2 regions of the Aurantimonas sp. NFXS3 genome follow, and region 1 is predicted to be linked to the other one. Evidence: predicted binding sites of a transcription regulator. Region 1 holds the regulator's gene; the other holds the start of a gene.

Region 1 (7,827 bases):
TCTCCTCGCCACCAGCCGGGCGATCGGCGAGACCATGATCGTGGTCATGGCCGCGGGCCTGACCGCGAACCTCACCGCCAATCCGCTGGAAGGCGTCACCACCGTCACGGTGCAGATCGTGGCGCTTCTGACCGGCGACACGTCCTTCGACAGTCCCAAGACGCTGGCCGCCTTCGGCCTCGGGCTGACGCTCTTCCTCCTGACGCTGATGCTCAACCTCGTCGCAATCCAGATTGTCCGGAAGTATCGGGAACAATATGACTGACGCTACCCAAGCAGGCGCATTTCCCTCGGGCCGGCCGGGCACGCATTCCCGTGATCTCGTCAGGGCCAGCCTCGGCAAGCGCAAGTCGGCGCAGACCCGGCTGAAGATCTACGGCGGCGCCGCGATCGCGTTCGCGCTGCTGATGCTCGCGACCCTGATCGGCTCGGTCGTCTCGACCTCGCTTCCGGCCTGGACGCGGACCGAGGTGAAGCTCGACGTGGCGATCCCCGCCGAGGACGACATCAACTACAATTCGCTCGCCAACAATTCCCTGCTCGCCCTGTTCCCGGAGACGGACGGGCGCGCGGAACGGCGGGCGGTGACCGGCATCCTGAGCAACGGCGCGCAGTTCATGCTGCGCGACCTCGTCGCCGCGGACCCGCAGCTCAAGGGCCAGACGACATCGGTGTGGGTGCCGGTGTCCGACCCCTACGAGCAATTGTTCGAAGGCGTCGTGAACGCCGACCAGGCCGAGGCCAACCGACGCCTCGACGACGCGGCGCTGGCTCGCTTCAAGCAGCTGGAAGAGGCCGGGCTGATCCGCTCGTCCGTCGACTGGGGCCTCGTCACCGAGGCGGATAGCCGCTTCCCCGAGCTCGCCGGCCTGAAGGGCGCCATCATCGGCTCGTTCTTCCTGCTCCTGGTCTGTTTCCTCATCAGCGTTCCCGTCGGGGTCGGCGCGGCCGTCTATCTGGAGGAGTTCGCGCCGAAGAATCGGTTCACGGACTTCATCGAGATCAACATCAACAACCTGGCGGCGGTGCCCTCGATCGTCTTCGGTCTCCTGGGCCTGGCGCTGTTCATCGGCGTCTTCGGACTGCCGCGCTCGGTGCCGCTGGTCGGCGGCATGGTGCTGTCGCTGATGACCCTGCCGACGATCATCATCGTCACCCGGAACGCCTTGAAGGCGGTACCGCCCTCGATCCGCGAGGCGGCGCGGGGTGTCGGCGCCTCGGAGATGCAGGTGATCGGCCATCACGTCCTGCCGCTGGCCCTGCCGGGCATCCTCACCGGGGTTATCATCGGACTGGCCCAGGCGCTCGGCGAGGCGGCCCCGCTGCTGCTGATCGGCATGAACGCCTTCATCACCTCGGCGCCGTCGGGTCCTCTCGACCCCTCGACGGCGCTTCCGACCCAGATCTTCATCTGGTTCGACAGCCCGGAACGCGGCTTCGTGGCGCGCACCAGTGCGGCCATCTGCGTGCTCCTGGCCTTCCTCTCGATCATGAACCTTACGGCGGTCCTTCTGCGACGCCGTCTCGAACGGCGCTGGTAGATATGCGACAGGAGACTCCCATGATGGAAAATATCCAGGTGTCGTTAGCGAAAGGGCCTGCCGTGCAACCTACCCGTCCGATCAAGATGCGATCCGAGAAGGTGACCGTCCATTACGGTCCGAAGCAGGCGCTCTACGACATCGATCTCGATGTCGAGGAGAACCAGGTGACGGCGCTCATCGGACCGTCGGGCTGCGGCAAGTCGACCTTCCTGCGCTGCCTGAACCGGATGAACGACACGATCGACATCGCCAAGGTGGGCGGCAAGATCACGCTGGACGGCGAAGACGTCTACGATCCGGCGATCGACGTGGTCGAGCTGCGGGCGCGGGTCGGCATGGTCTTCCAGAAGCCCAACCCGTTCCCGAAGTCGATCTTCGACAATGTCGCCTACGGTCCGAAGATCCACGGACTCGCCTCGACCAAGGCCGAGCTCGAGGAGATCGTCGTCACCAGCCTGCGCAAGGCCGGCCTCTACGAAGAGGTCAAGGACCGGCTCGCCGAGCCGGGCACCGGCCTGTCGGGCGGCCAGCAGCAGCGCCTGTGCATTGCCCGCGCCATCGCGGTGTCGCCCGAGGTGATCCTGATGGACGAGCCCTGTTCGGCACTCGATCCGATCGCGACCGCCAAGGTCGAGGAGCTGATCGACGAGCTGAAGCAGAACTACACCATCGTCATCGTCACCCATTCGATGCAGCAGGCGGCGCGCGTCTCGCAGCGCACGGCGATGTTCCATCTCGGCTATCTGGTGGAGGTCGGCCCGACGGAGAAGATGTTCTCCAACCCGGACGACAAGCGCACCCAGGACTACATCACCGGCCGCTTCGGCTGAACGAAGGCAAGGAAGCGTCATGCCCATGACCGAACATACAGTCACGTCCTACGAAGACGAGCTGAAGCTGATCGTCCGCCGGATCTCGGAAATGGGCGGGATGGCCGAGCGGATGGTCGAGCAGTCGGTCGCCGCGCTGATGCGCAGCGACTGGGGGCTGGCCCAGTCGGTGGTCGCCGACGACCTGCTTTTGGACGACGCCCAGCGGGCGCTGGACGAGCGGGCGATCATGACCATCGCCAAGCGCCAGCCGATGGCCGTCGACCTGCGCGAGATCGTCGGCGCCATCCGCATCTCCAACGATCTGGAGCGGATCGGCGACCTGGCCAAGAACATCGCCAAGCGGGTGATCGCGGTACACGACCATGCCCATCCGGTGCAGCTGGTGCGCGGCATCGAGCATCTGTCGGAAATGGCGCTGGAGCAGCTCAAGGAAGTGCTCGACGCCTATGGCGAGCGGGACTACGAGCGCGCGCTCGCCATGCGCGAGAACGACGAGCAGATCGATGCGATGTACACCTCGATCTTCCGCGAGCTCCTGACCTACATGATGGAGGATCCGCGCAACATCACCTCCTGCACCCATCTCCTGTTCTCGGCCAAGAACATCGAGCGGATCGGCGATCACGCCACCAACATCGCCGAGACGGTCTATTACATCCAGACCGGCAAGCAGCTCGAGAACGAGCGGCCGAAGCGCGACAACACGGCGACGATGACCCAGCCGGTGCCGAACGACCCGCCCACCCAGGCTGACGGGGGCTGAAACCGATGAGCGCACGGATCGTCGTCGTCGAGGACGAGGAAGCCCTCGGCATTCTCCTGCGGTACAATCTCGAGGCCGAGGGCTACGTCGTCGACGTCATCGACCGGGGCGACGAGGCCGATATCCGGCTGAAGGAGGAGGTGCCCGATCTCCTGATCCTCGACTGGATGCTGCCCGGCCTGTCGGGTGTCGAGCTCTGCCGGCGGCTGCGCCAGCGCGAGGAGACCGAGCGCCTGCCGATCCTGATGCTGACGGCACGCGGCGAGGAGAGCGAGCGGGTGCGCGGCCTGTCGGTCGGCGCGGACGACTATGTCGTCAAGCCGTTCTCGACGCCGGAACTGATCGCCCGGGTGCGGGCCATGCTGCGCCGCTCCAAGCCCGAGAAGATCTCCAGCCAGCTCGTCGCCGGCGACATCGATCTCGATCGCGAGACCCATCGGGTGCGCCGCGCCGGCCGCGAGCTCAAGCTCGGACCGACCGAGTTCAAGCTGATGGAATTCTTCATGCAGTCGCCGGGCCGGGTGTTCTCCCGCGAGCAGCTGCTCGACGGCGTCTGGGGCCGCGACATCTATGTCGACGAGCGCACCGTGGACGTCCATGTCGGCCGGCTGCGCAAGGCGATCAATCGCGGCCGCGAGCGCGACCCGATCCGCACCGTGCGCGGCGCCGGCTATGCGCTGGACGAGCAGTTCAGCGCCGCCAGGTCCCCCGCCGCGCCGGCCCGCACGCGGCTGAGCGCCGGCGCCTGACGGGTCTCCGCCCGGCGCCGGGCGGCTTCTTCACGAGCCTGAAACGCAAACACCCCGCGCGGCCTGGCCACGCGGGGTGTTTGCGTTGGGTACGGTCTGTGGCGCCTAGCGGGCGCGGCGGCGATCCGAGAAGGGCTGGAAGGCCAGCTTGGCGTGATAGGCGCAATAGGGCGAGGCATCGCGGGCGTTGTTGCCGCAGAAATGGAAGTCCGGCTTCATCGGGTCGCCGACCGGCCATTTACAGGTGGTCTCGGTCAGCTCGACGAGGCTGAGCTTGCGGGCGATCGGCACCACTTCGGCGCTCTCGCGCTCCTGCGGCTGGTCCATCACCTCGAGCTCTTCCTCCGGCTCCATCTTCAGCGCGGTGGCGCCCATGGTGCGCGGCATGGAACGGCTCGGGGCCTGCTGCTGCGAGGCGGCGACCAGACGGGCCGGCACCACCATCTCGACGGTCTCGACCTCGGCCGTGCGGCGCGGGGCAGGGCGCTCGACGGCAACCGGCTGCGCGACATTCGGCTGGCGGGCCCGCGATTCGAGTTTCAGGCGGTGCACCTTGCCGATCACGGCGTTGCGGCTGACGCCGCCCAGGCGGTCGGCGATCTGGCTGGCGCTCAGGCCTTCGGTCCAGAGCTGCTTGAGCAGCTCCACGCGTTCGTCAGTCCAGCCCATGGCAAGCTCCTTTCGGCATAGTCGCGACGGCTGGAATCCCTCCACAAGCGCGACGGCTGACCGCGCCAGAACGCACAAGATATATTGAGGAACTAGGTCCGCCGCACGAAATCTAGTATCTTGACGGCAAGATAGCCCAGCCGCGGACTCGCTGACAAGGCTCGCCGGGGACGCAGGGGAATCGTTTGGGGCTTTTCCCCAGCCTTTGTTGCCGCCCGTGACGTTCGTCAAGCCTATGACCGACAAGCAGGGCGAAAATGCGGTTCGATTGACACCGCGTCGGCTCGCCATGGTATAGCGGAAGCTCCGAAGTCTCGGAAAACGCTCGAAAGCCTGCCCCATCGGCAGGCTTTGGCGTTTCAAGCATCCCGCCCCAGCGGTTCGCGCGCCGAACCGATCCCGCAACAATAACCGGATCCGACCCTTACGATCCAGCAAAGTCAAAGGCCATGGCTGACACGACGGACCATTCCTCGCCGCTCTTCGAGACCTATGCACGCGCGCCGCTCGCCTTCGAGCGCGGCAGCGGCGTCTGGCTGGAGACGCGCGACGGCCGACGTTTCATGGACTTTGGCGGCGGCATCGCGGTGAACTGCCTCGGCCATGCCCATCCCCATCTCGTCGAGACGATGAAGGCGCAGGCCGAGAAGCTGTGGCACGTCTCCAATCTCTACGAGATCCCCGACCAGACGCGGATGGCCGAACGGCTGACGGCGGCGACCTTCGCCGACCGCGCCTTCTTCGCCAATTCCGGCGCCGAGGCGGTGGAATGCGCGATCAAGACCGCGCGGCGCTATCACTACGTCAACGGCGCGCCGGAGCGCTATCGCATCCTGACCTTCGAGGGCGCCTTTCACGGGCGCACGCTGGCCACCATCGCGGCCGGCGGGCAGAAGAAATATCTGGAGGGCTACGGCCCGAAGGTCGAAGGCTTCGACCAGTTGCCCTTCGGTGACCATGACGCGCTGCGCGAGGCGGCGGCGCAGCCCGACGTCGCGGCGATCCTGATCGAGCCGATCCAGGGCGAGGGCGGCATCCGCAGCGTCCCGCCCATGTGCCTGACGGGCCTGCGCGAGATGTGCGACAATCTCGGCATCCTCCTGATCTACGACGAGGTGCAGACCGGCGTCGGGCGGACCGGCAAGTTCTTCGCCTATCAGCATTCTGGCGCCGCACCGGACATCCTCGCCTCGGCCAAGGGCATCGGCGGCGGCTTTCCGCTCGGCGTGTGCCTGGCGACGGAGCGGGCGGCCAGCGGCATGACGCCGGGCTCGCACGGCACCACCTATGGCGGCAGCCCGCTGGCGATGGCCATCGGCAATGCCGTGCTCGACGTGGTGCTGGACGACGGCTTCCTCGACCATGTCCACGACATGTCGCTGCAGCTCAAGCAGTCGCTGGCCTCGCTTTCGGACCGCTATCCCGACGTGATCGAGGCGGTGCGCGGCGAGGGGCTGCTGATCGGCCTGAAGGCCAAGGTGCCGAACGGCGAACTCGTGGCGCAGATGCGCGAGGAAGGACTTCTGGCGGTGCCGGCGGGCGACAATGTCGTGCGCCTGCTGCCGCCGCTCAACGTCACCGCGGACGAGGTCCGGCAGGCGATGGATCGGATCGAGACGGCGGTGGCGGCGATGTCGGCCGGCAACCGGCGCAAGAGCGCGTGAGGCGGATGATGACGATGGCAAACGGCCCCAAGCACTTTCTCGACATCTCCGCCGTCCCGAGCCGCGACCTGCACGACATCATCGACGATGCCGCAAGGCGCAAGGCGCTCGGCCGCGACGGCCCGAAGCCTCTGGCCGGCAAGGTGCTGGCGATGATCTTCGACAAGCCGTCGACGCGCACCCGGGTGTCCTTCGACGTCGGCATGCGGCAACTCGGCGGCGAGACGCTCTTCCTGTCGGGCACCGAGATGCAGCTCGGCCGCTCGGAGACCATCGCCGACACGGCGCGGGTGCTGTCGCGCTATGTCGACGCGATCATGATCCGCACCACCACCCATGACCGGCTGACGGAAATGGCGGAATACGCCACGGTGCCGGTGATCAACGGCCTGACCGACGACACCCATCCGTGCCAGATCATGACCGATCTTTTGACCTTCGAGGAAAAGCGCGGCCCGGTGCGCGGCAAGACCTTCGCCTGGACCGGCGACGGCAACAACGTGCTGTCGTCCTTCGTCGAGGCCTCGGCGCGCTTCTCGTTCAACCTGACCATCGCCACGCCGGCGGGGTCGGGCCCGGACATGCGCTTCGTCGAGCGGGCTCGCAAAGACGGCGCTTCGATCCTAATTACGGAAGACCCGGTGGAAGCGGTGACCGGCGCCGACTGCGTCGTCACCGACACCTGGGTGTCCATGGGCCGCGAGGAACAGGCACGCGGCCACAATGTCTTCATGCCCTATCAGGTCAACGAACGCCTGATGGCGCATGCCAAGCCCGAGGCACTCTTCATGCATTGTCTCCCTGCCCATCGCGGCGAGGAAGTGACCGACGCCGTCATGGACGGCCCGCAATCGGTGGTCTTCGACGAGGCCGAGAACCGTCTGCACGCGCAGAAATCCATCCTGGCCTGGTGCTTCGACGCACTCGGCACCGAGACTTCCGCGGGGCAGAGCCGTGGCTGATCCGCAGAAGGCGCTCGGCGAGTTCAACTTCGCCGGCGACGATGCCGTCGTGCCGTTCGCGGTCGAGGGCCTCGACGCCCGTGGCCGGGCGGTGCAGCTCGGCCCCATGCTCGACCAGATCCTCGGCCGGCACGATTATCCCGAACCGGTGGCACGGCTTTTGGCGGAGATGGTCGTCCTGACGGTGCTGCTCGGCACGTCGCTGAAATTCGACGGCAAGTTCATCGCCCAGACCCAGACCGACGGTCCGGTGGACCTTCTGGTCGTCGACTTCACGACGCCGTCGAGCGTGCGCGGCTATGCCCGCTTCGACGCGGACAAGCTGGCGGCCGCCGTCAGCGTCGGCGCGACCTCGTCCGAGGCGCTGCTGGGCAACGGCATCATGGCGCTGACCGTCGACCAGGGCGAATACACCCAGCGCTACCAGGGCATCGTGGAACTGGCCGGCTCGTCCATGGAGGAGGTCGCCGAGGCGTATTTCCGCCAATCCGAGCAGATCCCGACCGCGGTGAAGCTGGCGGTGGCGCGGATCGTCAAGCGCGGCGAGAACGGCTTCGTGGAAAGCTGGCGTGCCGGCGGTCTCGTGGCGCAGTTCCTGCCGGAATCGCCGGAGCGCATGCGCATGCCGGACCTGCCGGGCGGC
Region 2 (7,827 bases), on a different contig from region 1:
TCGGCGCCGAGGGCAAGGGCCTGCGCCAGAAGACCCAGGCGACGGTCGATGCCCTCGCCCGGCTGGAAATGCCCGGCGCGATCCGCTCGCTCAACGTCTCCAACGCCGCCGCCATCGCGCTCTACGCAACACGGCGGCATCTCGGCTGAACGGACGTTCGACAGTCTGGATGAATGGTGCCGGATGAGGGGATTGAACCCCCGACCTTCGGTTTACAAAACCGCTGCTCTACCGCTGAGCTAATCCGGCGCGGCTGCGCCATAGCATATCGATCGGCGATTTGCAGCGGGATTTTCGGCCGCGTGCGGACCATGGCCGCGCTTGGCGTGCGGCTCCGGACGGGTTACGTCCTCAGGGGACCCGCGCGCCTCGCCGCCTCATGCCTTCAGAAGTGCCGATCCCGTCCATGCCACGTCTGCCCCAGTCCATCAGCTTCCTGGCCAGCGAGGCCGAACCCGCGCAGGAAGCGGCCCAGCGTCTGTCGGCGCTCTATGGCAACGACCGCCCGGAGACCGCCGAGATCATCGTCGCGCTGGGCGGCGACGGCTTCATGCTGCAGACGCTGCACCGGTTCATGAATACCGGCACCCCGATCTACGGGATGAACAAGGGCACGATCGGCTTCCTGATGAACGACTATCGCGAGACGGGTCTGCGCGAGCGTCTAGCCGAGGCGGTGGAAAACACCATCCATCCGCTGACGATGACCGCGACCGACGCCGAGGGCGAGACCCACAGGGCCCTGGCGATCAACGAGGTCGCCCTGTTCCGGCAGTCCTACCAGGCTGCCAAGCTGAGGATCACCATCGATGGTCAGGTGCGGCTGGAAGAGCTGGTCTGCGACGGCGTGATGGTGGCGACGCCGATCGGCTCGACGGCCTACAATCTGTCGGCCCAGGGGCCGATCATTCCGGTCGACGCGCCGCTCCTGGCGCTCACCCCGGTCAGCGCCTTCCGCCCCCGCCGCTGGCGCGGCGCGCTCCTGCCCAACCACCAGACGGTGGAGATCACAGTGCTGGAGCCGGAGAAGCGCCCGGTCAACGCGGTGGCCGATGCGACGGAAGTCAAATCGGTCCGGCACATCACCATCTGCGAATCGATGGACGACACCGGCCTGATCCTGTTCGATTCGGATCATTCCTGGGACGAGCGCATCCTGGCCGAGCAGTTCCGCTACTGACGCATCGGCGCTGATTCTCGCTTGCAGCCTATGCGGCGAGCTGGCGGGCGTGCTGGCGCGCCGCCTCGCGGCTGGTTTCGCCGGCAAGGCGATGCAGGAAGCGCATGATCTCGTCGAAGCCCGAATCGCCCTGCGTCGCCGTGAACGACCCGGCGACCCGCTGCATGACCAGCTGCGGCACGTCCTCGACCGCCACGGACAGGCGTCCGGTCGCAAGTTCACGCCACACCGAAACGGCGCAGCGAAACAGCGGGGCCGAGGCGACGGGAAGCCCGGCCGCCGTCATCAGCGTGCGGAAGGCGCTCTGGCGGCCATCGGCGAGAATCGTGCGCACGCGGCGGTCGGACATGGCCGAGAGCCGCACGAGCGCGGCCGCAAAGAGATCGATATTGCCGGTGCAGACGGTGCGCAGCAGGAAGGCGACGTTGAGCTGGCCGCTGGCCCGCAGATGCTCGACCAGCGCCGGCACTTCGGCCTCGCCGATATTGTCGGCCAGGAGCGCCGTCGCCCGTTCGCAGGCCTCGAAGGCCAGCCGGTCGGCGCGGTCGCCGCCGACGAGGTTGCGCAGCATGGGCAGTTCCGCCAGCGCCTGGCCGGTCCGCAGGATCAGGGTCTGGCGCACGGTGGACGGCAGGTCGTCCCGCGCCATCAGCGCGCCGCGCAGCGCGGCGACGTCGCCATGCCGCTCGGAGAGCCGGCGGTAGCTGATGCTGGCGATCCCGGCGCCCGGATTGCCGAGCAGCGTAATGCATGTATCGGATTCGGCCAGTTCCGCCAGGGCCGCCGCCACCCGAGCCGAGACAAGGCGGCGCGCAGCAATGGCGCCCCGCAAGGCCTCGGAGCCGGTGGCGACGAGGTCGATCAGGTCGTCGTCGGAGAGTGCCGGCGAGCGGCCGGCGACGATGCAGGCGATGCTGTCATTGTCCTCGCAGAGGGCGCGCAGGACGGCGCGCGGCGCCCCGCGCCCGTCGGCCAGTTCCAGCGCCATTGCCTGGCGCACCTTCGGCGACGGATCGTCGAGCATGAGCATCAGGGCCGCGTCGGCGCCCGGCCGCTCCTCGGCGGTGATGCGTCCGTCGAGCAGCGCGCGCGAGAGGATTGCGGCGCCTTCGGCCCGCTGCGTGCTGGTCGCCGTCTCACACCATTTGACGAACCGCTGAACGATCATGGAACTGGCGACCTCTGCTGCGCACCCGACTGTTGAAAGCGAGTGTGTCAGGCAAAGGTTTAGGCTTCGTTCACCATATCGATCGACGAAGCATCAACCATGTTGGCAGGTCGCCGCCCCTGCGACAGGTCCGTCGCAGGGGCGCGTTTCAGGCGGCGACGTCAGCTGTCGCTGGCATCCTCGAGCGTCGGCCGGCGCATCTGGAACACCTCGTCCGCGACGGCGTAGTCGAGATAGCCGAGCCGCGACAGCGGACGGGCGAGACCCATGTCCAGCATGCCGTTTCGCAGCACCGATTCGGCGATGTGAATGCCGACGACCTGCCCGATGACCATCACCCAGTCCGACGGCTTGCCGTCGACGTCGACCGGCTGGAACGACTGGGTGACCTTGCATTCGAGGGCTGCCGGGCTCTCGGCGACGCGCGGCGCGGCCACGAGGCGGCAGGGCGCCTCGGTCAGGCCGGCCAGCTCGAACTCGCTGCGACCGCGCGGTGCCGGCGCCGAGGTGCGGTTCACCGCCTCGGCCAAATCGCCGGTCGCCATGTTGGCGACGAACTCGCCGCTCTCGATGGCAAGGTTCGCCGAATCCTTGAAGCCGGCCGAGGCGAACATCACCAGCTTGGGATGGTCGCTGACCGCGTTGAAGAAGCTGTAGGGCGCGAGATTGACCGCGCCGTCCTTCGCGCGCGTCGAAATCCAGCCGATGGGCCGCGGGGCGACGATCGCCTTGAAGGGATCATGCGGCAGTCCGTGATCGCCGCGCTCGGGTTCGTAGAACAGCATCAGCCCGCCTCCCTCGCCCGTGCCTCGGTGACGATGTCGGCGAGGTCGGGCCGCGGCCGTTCCGTCGGCGCCTCCTGCGGGGTGCCGACATGCACGAAGCCGACGACCTTCTCGTCCGCCGGGATGCCGAGAAGCGCCTTGGCGTCCTCGTCATAGGCGATCCATTCGGTCACCCAGTTGGCGCCGTAGCCATGCGCATGCACCGCGGTGACAAGGTTCATCGCGACCGCACCAGCGGACAGGACCTGCTCCCACACCGGGATCTTCACATGCTCGCGGGCCCTCGACACGATTCCAATGACGAGCGGGCTGCGGCTGAGCCGGGTCGATTCGGCGCGCTGGCGCGCCTCGCTCAGCGGTGCGCCCTCGCGCGCCTCGGCCAGTTCGGTGAGCGCCTTGCCCAGGTCGATCGCCGCGTCGCCGCGGTAGAGGATGAAACGCCACGGCGCCAGTTTGCCGTGATCGGGAACGCGCGACGCGATCTGCAGGATCTGGTCGAGCTCGGCCCCTTCGGGAGCCGGCGCTGCGAGCAGCGGAATCGGGATCGAGCGCCGGGTGGCGAGGAATGTCGTCGTGTCGGTCAAGGCAGCGTCCTTACGTGATGGCGCGTTCCAGCTAGCCCCTGGCGGCCGCCAGATCAAACCGGCCGCGCCGCGCGAAACGGCGGATCGGCGCGGCGAATTCGCCGTGGCATGAGCATTCGCCTTGAATTCGTCCATCATCTGGGGTCATGAGAGACGGGGTTTATGAAAGCAGGGGTCTGGTTCGTGGCGGTCGATGCCCGTCTTGTGGCGATCATCAGTTCGATAGTGGTCGCGACGAGTCCGGGGCTGGCGCAGGATATCCCGATTCCGTCGCTGCTCGATCGCGGGGGCGGCCTGTTCGGCGGCGAGCCGCGCAAGCCGGGCGCCTATGTCTCCCCTTCCGCCAGCGAATTGCTGCCCAATGCCGCCGATGTGGGGGCAGCGCCGACCCGCGGCCTGCAGCGCTTCGACCCGATCGCCCTGCCCGTCGCACCCGGCATTCCGAAGGCGCCGAAGATCGAGCTTCCGGGTCTGCCCGCCTACGCGCCGCAGAACATGCCCAGCCAGGACATCATCCGTTCGCGCGCGACGCTGACCCTGAAGGCGCGGCTGACCGAGGATGGCGAGCCGATCCCCAACGGGCTGGTCTGGCGGCTGTTCTCGGCCATTCCGGCCATCGACGGACGCGCGACGCTGATCGCCTCGTCCGAGAGCAGCGAAGCCAATTTCGAGGTGCCGGCGGGCTCGTACATCCTGCATGTCGGCTTCGGCCGCGCCGGGGTCGTGAAGCGGATCGACTTCACCGGCGTGAAGACGCAGGAGACCATCACGCTGAATGCCGGCGGCCTGCGGCTGGACGCCATGGTCGGCGACGGCCAGACGATCGAGCCGGCCCGCCTCTCCTTCGACGTCTACAGCGACGCCGAGAACGAAAGCGACCGCGACCTGATCGCCAGCGACGTGCCGCCCAACAAGGTGCTGCGGCTGAATGCCGGCACCTACCACATCGTGTCCAGCTACGGCTCGGTGAACGCCTCGGTGCGGGCCGACATCCGGGTCGAGCCGGGCAAGGTCACCGACGCGACCCTGCAGCACCGCGCTGCCCTCTTGACGATGAAGCTGGTGCGCGAGCCCGGCGGCGAGGCGATTGCCGACACGGCATGGTCGGTGACCACGGCCTCGGGCGATCCGGTGCGCGAAAGCGTCGGCGCGTTTCCGTCGATGGTGCTGGCGTCCGGCGACTACGTCATCGTCGCCCGCAACAACGACAAGGTCTACCAGCGGGCCTTCGCGGTGGAGCCCGGCCAGAACACCGACGTGGAAGTGCTGACGTCGGATCTCGCGGAGACGCCGGACCCGCTTGCCGGATCGGGCGACTAGCCCCGCGCGATCATCCCCTTCGTCCGGCAGTCCGGATCAGGCGGCGATCGGTTCAAGTTCGGACTGGGGCTGGACCGCCGGTCGCGCGAGGCTGAACACGGCCTGGCGCAGGCGCTCGGTCAAGAGCCGGCGGTCGCCGATGGCAGACAATTCCCCGGATGTGATCAACGGCCCGATGCTGAGGTCGATGGACCGGCCGTATCTGCGCCGGAACTCGCCGATCAGCAGCCCGACGCGAAGCGTCATCGACCAGCGGCTGACGAGATGGAACAGCGGCCCGTTCTGGCCGTGGACATGGATCGGCAGGACGGCGGCGCCGCCAGTCCGGATCAGCCGCGCCGTGAACTGCTTCCAGGGCAGATCGGCTGCCTCGCCGAAGATCTTCGGCGCCGTGGCCACGCCGCCGGCCGGAAAGACGACGATGGTCGCGCCCTCGGCCAGGAGCCGCATCGCCTCCACCCGGGTCGCCAGGTTGGCCGCCATCGCCTCGCGCGTCTCCTCGAAGGACACCGGCAGCCCATAGGCCGCCATCTCCGGGATCTTCATTAGGTCGGCATTGATGAGGATGCGGAATGGCCGGCCGAGCTGTTCGGCCAGGGCCAGGAGCGCGACGCCGTCGCCGATCCCGAAGGGATGGTTGGCGACCATCACCAGACGCTCGGGCAGTGTCGCCGGGTCCGGCAGGCGGCCTTCGATCCGCAGGCTGATCCGCATCAGATCGAGCATCATGCCGAAGGCCGGCACGTCGCCGGATGCGAGGTGGCGCTGCCAGACCGCATAGAGCCCGGCGAGCCGGCGGCGGCCGGAGAGCTCTTCCATTGAGCGGATGGCGAGGCGCCGGACGAGCGTGTCCGAGGGACGGGCGTAGGTCAGATGGGTCGTGGTTCGCATCGGCCGGCCATGAACGGTTTCCCCGTCCCTAGCCGACGACCGATGACAGGCCGATGACGAAAACGGGCCCCGGATCGGCTCCGGGGCCCGTCAGATGTTCGTCTCAGGCGACCTTGCGGCGCGCCTCCTGGCGACGCTTCAGGTCCGGCGGCACGGCCTCGTCGGCGAGCGCCGCGACCGCATCGTCCAGCGCCATCGGCGTCTGTTCGCGGGCGCCCAGACGGCGGATGTTGACGGTCCGCTCCTCGGCCTCGCGCTTGCCGCAGACCATGATCACCGGGACCTTGGCCATGGAATGCTCGCGGACCTTGTAGTTGATCTTCTCGTTGCGAAGATCGGTCTCGACCTGCAGTCCGGCCTGGCGCAGTTCCTCGGCGACCTGCAGCGCATAGTCGTCGGCCTCGGAGGTGATCGTCGCCACGACGACCTGCAGCGGCGACAGCCACAGCGGCAGATGGCCGGCGCAGTTCTCGATCAGGATGCCGATGAAGCGCTCGACCGAGCCCAGCATCGCGCGATGCAGCATCACCGGCGTCTTCTTCTCCGAATCGCGGTCGATGTAGAACGCCCCGAAGCGGCCCGGCAGGTTGAAGTCCACCTGGTTGGTGCCGACCTGCCATTGCCGGCCGATCGCGTCGCGCAGGGTGTACTCGTATTTCGGGCCGTAGAACGCCCCATCGCCCTCGGCGACCGCCGTGGTGATGCGGCCCGCACCCTGCTCCTCGATGATGGCGAGAACGTCGCGCATCGAGGCTTCCGCCTTGTCCCACAATTCGTCGGACCCGACGCGCTTCTCGGGCCGCGTGGACAGCTTCACCAGCACGTCCTCGAAGCCGAAATCGCGATAGATCGACAGGATCAGATCGTTGATCTTCAGACTCTCGGCGGTGATCTGCTCCTCGGTGCAGAAGACGTGGGCGTCATCCTGCGTGAAGGCGCGCACGCGCATCAGTCCGTGCAGCGCGCCGGACGGCTCGTAGCGATGCACGGCGCCGAACTCGGCGATCTTCAGCGGCAGGTCGCGATAGCTCTTCAGCCCGTGCTTGAAGATCTGCACGTGCCCCGGGCAGTTCATCGGCTTCAGCGCGAAGACCCGCTCGTCCTCCGTCTCGGTGACGAACATGTCCTCGTGATATTTTTCCCAGTGCCCGGAGGTCTCCCAGAGTGAGCGCTCGAGGAGCTGCGGCGCGTTCACTTCCTGATAGCCCTCGGCCTCCTGGCGCCGGCGCACATAGGAGACGAGCGTCTGGTAGAGACGCCAGCCCTTGGGATGCCAGAACACCGTGCCCGGTGCGTCCTCCTGGAAATGGAACAGGTCCATCTCGCGGCCGAGCCGCCGGTGGTCGCGCTTCTCGGCCTCTTCCAACATATGGAGATAGGCCGCGAGCTGCTCCTTGGTGGCCCAGGCGGTGCCGTAGATGCGCGTCAGCATCGGATTGTTGGAATCGCCGCGCCAGTAGGCGCCGGCCACCTTCATCAGCTTGAAGGCGTCGCCGATCTGGCCGGTCGCCGCCATGTGCGGTCCGCGGCAGAGGTCGAACCAGTCGCCCTGGCTGTAGATCTTCAGGTCCTGGCCCTCGGGAATCGCGTCGACGAGCTCGACCTTGTAGGCCTCGCCCTTCTCGGCGAAGACCGCCTTCGCCTTGTCGCGCGACCAGACCTCCTTGGTGAAGGGCGCGTTGCGGCGGATGATCTCGGTCATCTTCTTCTCGATGACCGGCAGGTCGTCCGGCGTGAACGGCGTGTCGCGGGCGAAATCGTAGAAGAAGCCGTTCTCGATCACCGGGCCGATCGTGACCTGGGTGCCCGGCCACAATTCCTGCACCGCCTCGGCCATGACGTGCGCCGCATCGTGGCGGATCAGCTCCAGCGCCCGGGGGTCGTCGCGGGTGATGATCT

What was found. The regulator PhoB, encoded in region 1, activates phosphate uptake and scavenging genes when phosphate is short. The targets are predictions, from matches to a motif close to TGTCATNNANCTGTCAT.
Region 2: J3367_RS17145 (1-acyl-sn-glycerol-3-phosphate acyltransferase) is a predicted target of PhoB. The motif match lies at 5,971-5,987, and genes of this name have one in related genera.

What each region holds. Positions count from the first base shown of each region.
Region 1 covers NZ_JAGDDZ010000001.1:574,197-582,023, forward strand. Annotated here, with positions in the region: gene pstC (phosphate ABC transporter permease subunit PstC) at 1-265, shown strand, start outside; gene pstA (phosphate ABC transporter permease PstA) at 258-1,541, shown strand; gene pstB (phosphate ABC transporter ATP-binding protein PstB) at 1,565-2,374, shown strand; gene phoU (phosphate signaling complex protein PhoU) at 2,394-3,140, shown strand; gene phoB (phosphate regulon transcriptional regulator PhoB) at 3,146-3,889, shown strand; gene J3367_RS02555 (GcrA family cell cycle regulator) at 3,995-4,558, opposite strand; gene J3367_RS02560 (aspartate aminotransferase family protein) at 5,008-6,222, shown strand; gene argF (ornithine carbamoyltransferase) at 6,231-7,184, shown strand; gene J3367_RS02570 (Hsp33 family molecular chaperone) at 7,177-7,827, shown strand, end outside.
Region 2 covers NZ_JAGDDZ010000006.1:173,979-181,805, reverse strand. Annotated here, with positions in the region: gene rlmB (23S rRNA (guanosine(2251)-2'-O)-methyltransferase RlmB) at 1-149, shown strand, start outside; tRNA gene J3367_RS17175 (tRNA-Thr) at 175-249, opposite strand; gene J3367_RS17170 (NAD kinase) at 407-1,180, shown strand; gene J3367_RS17165 (DUF2336 domain-containing protein) at 1,209-2,348, opposite strand; gene J3367_RS17160 (flavin reductase family protein) at 2,510-3,130, opposite strand; gene J3367_RS17155 (nitroreductase family protein) at 3,133-3,717, opposite strand; gene J3367_RS17150 (hypothetical protein) at 3,880-5,037, shown strand; gene J3367_RS17145 (1-acyl-sn-glycerol-3-phosphate acyltransferase) at 5,074-5,928, opposite strand; gene thrS (threonine--tRNA ligase) at 6,032-7,827, opposite strand, start outside.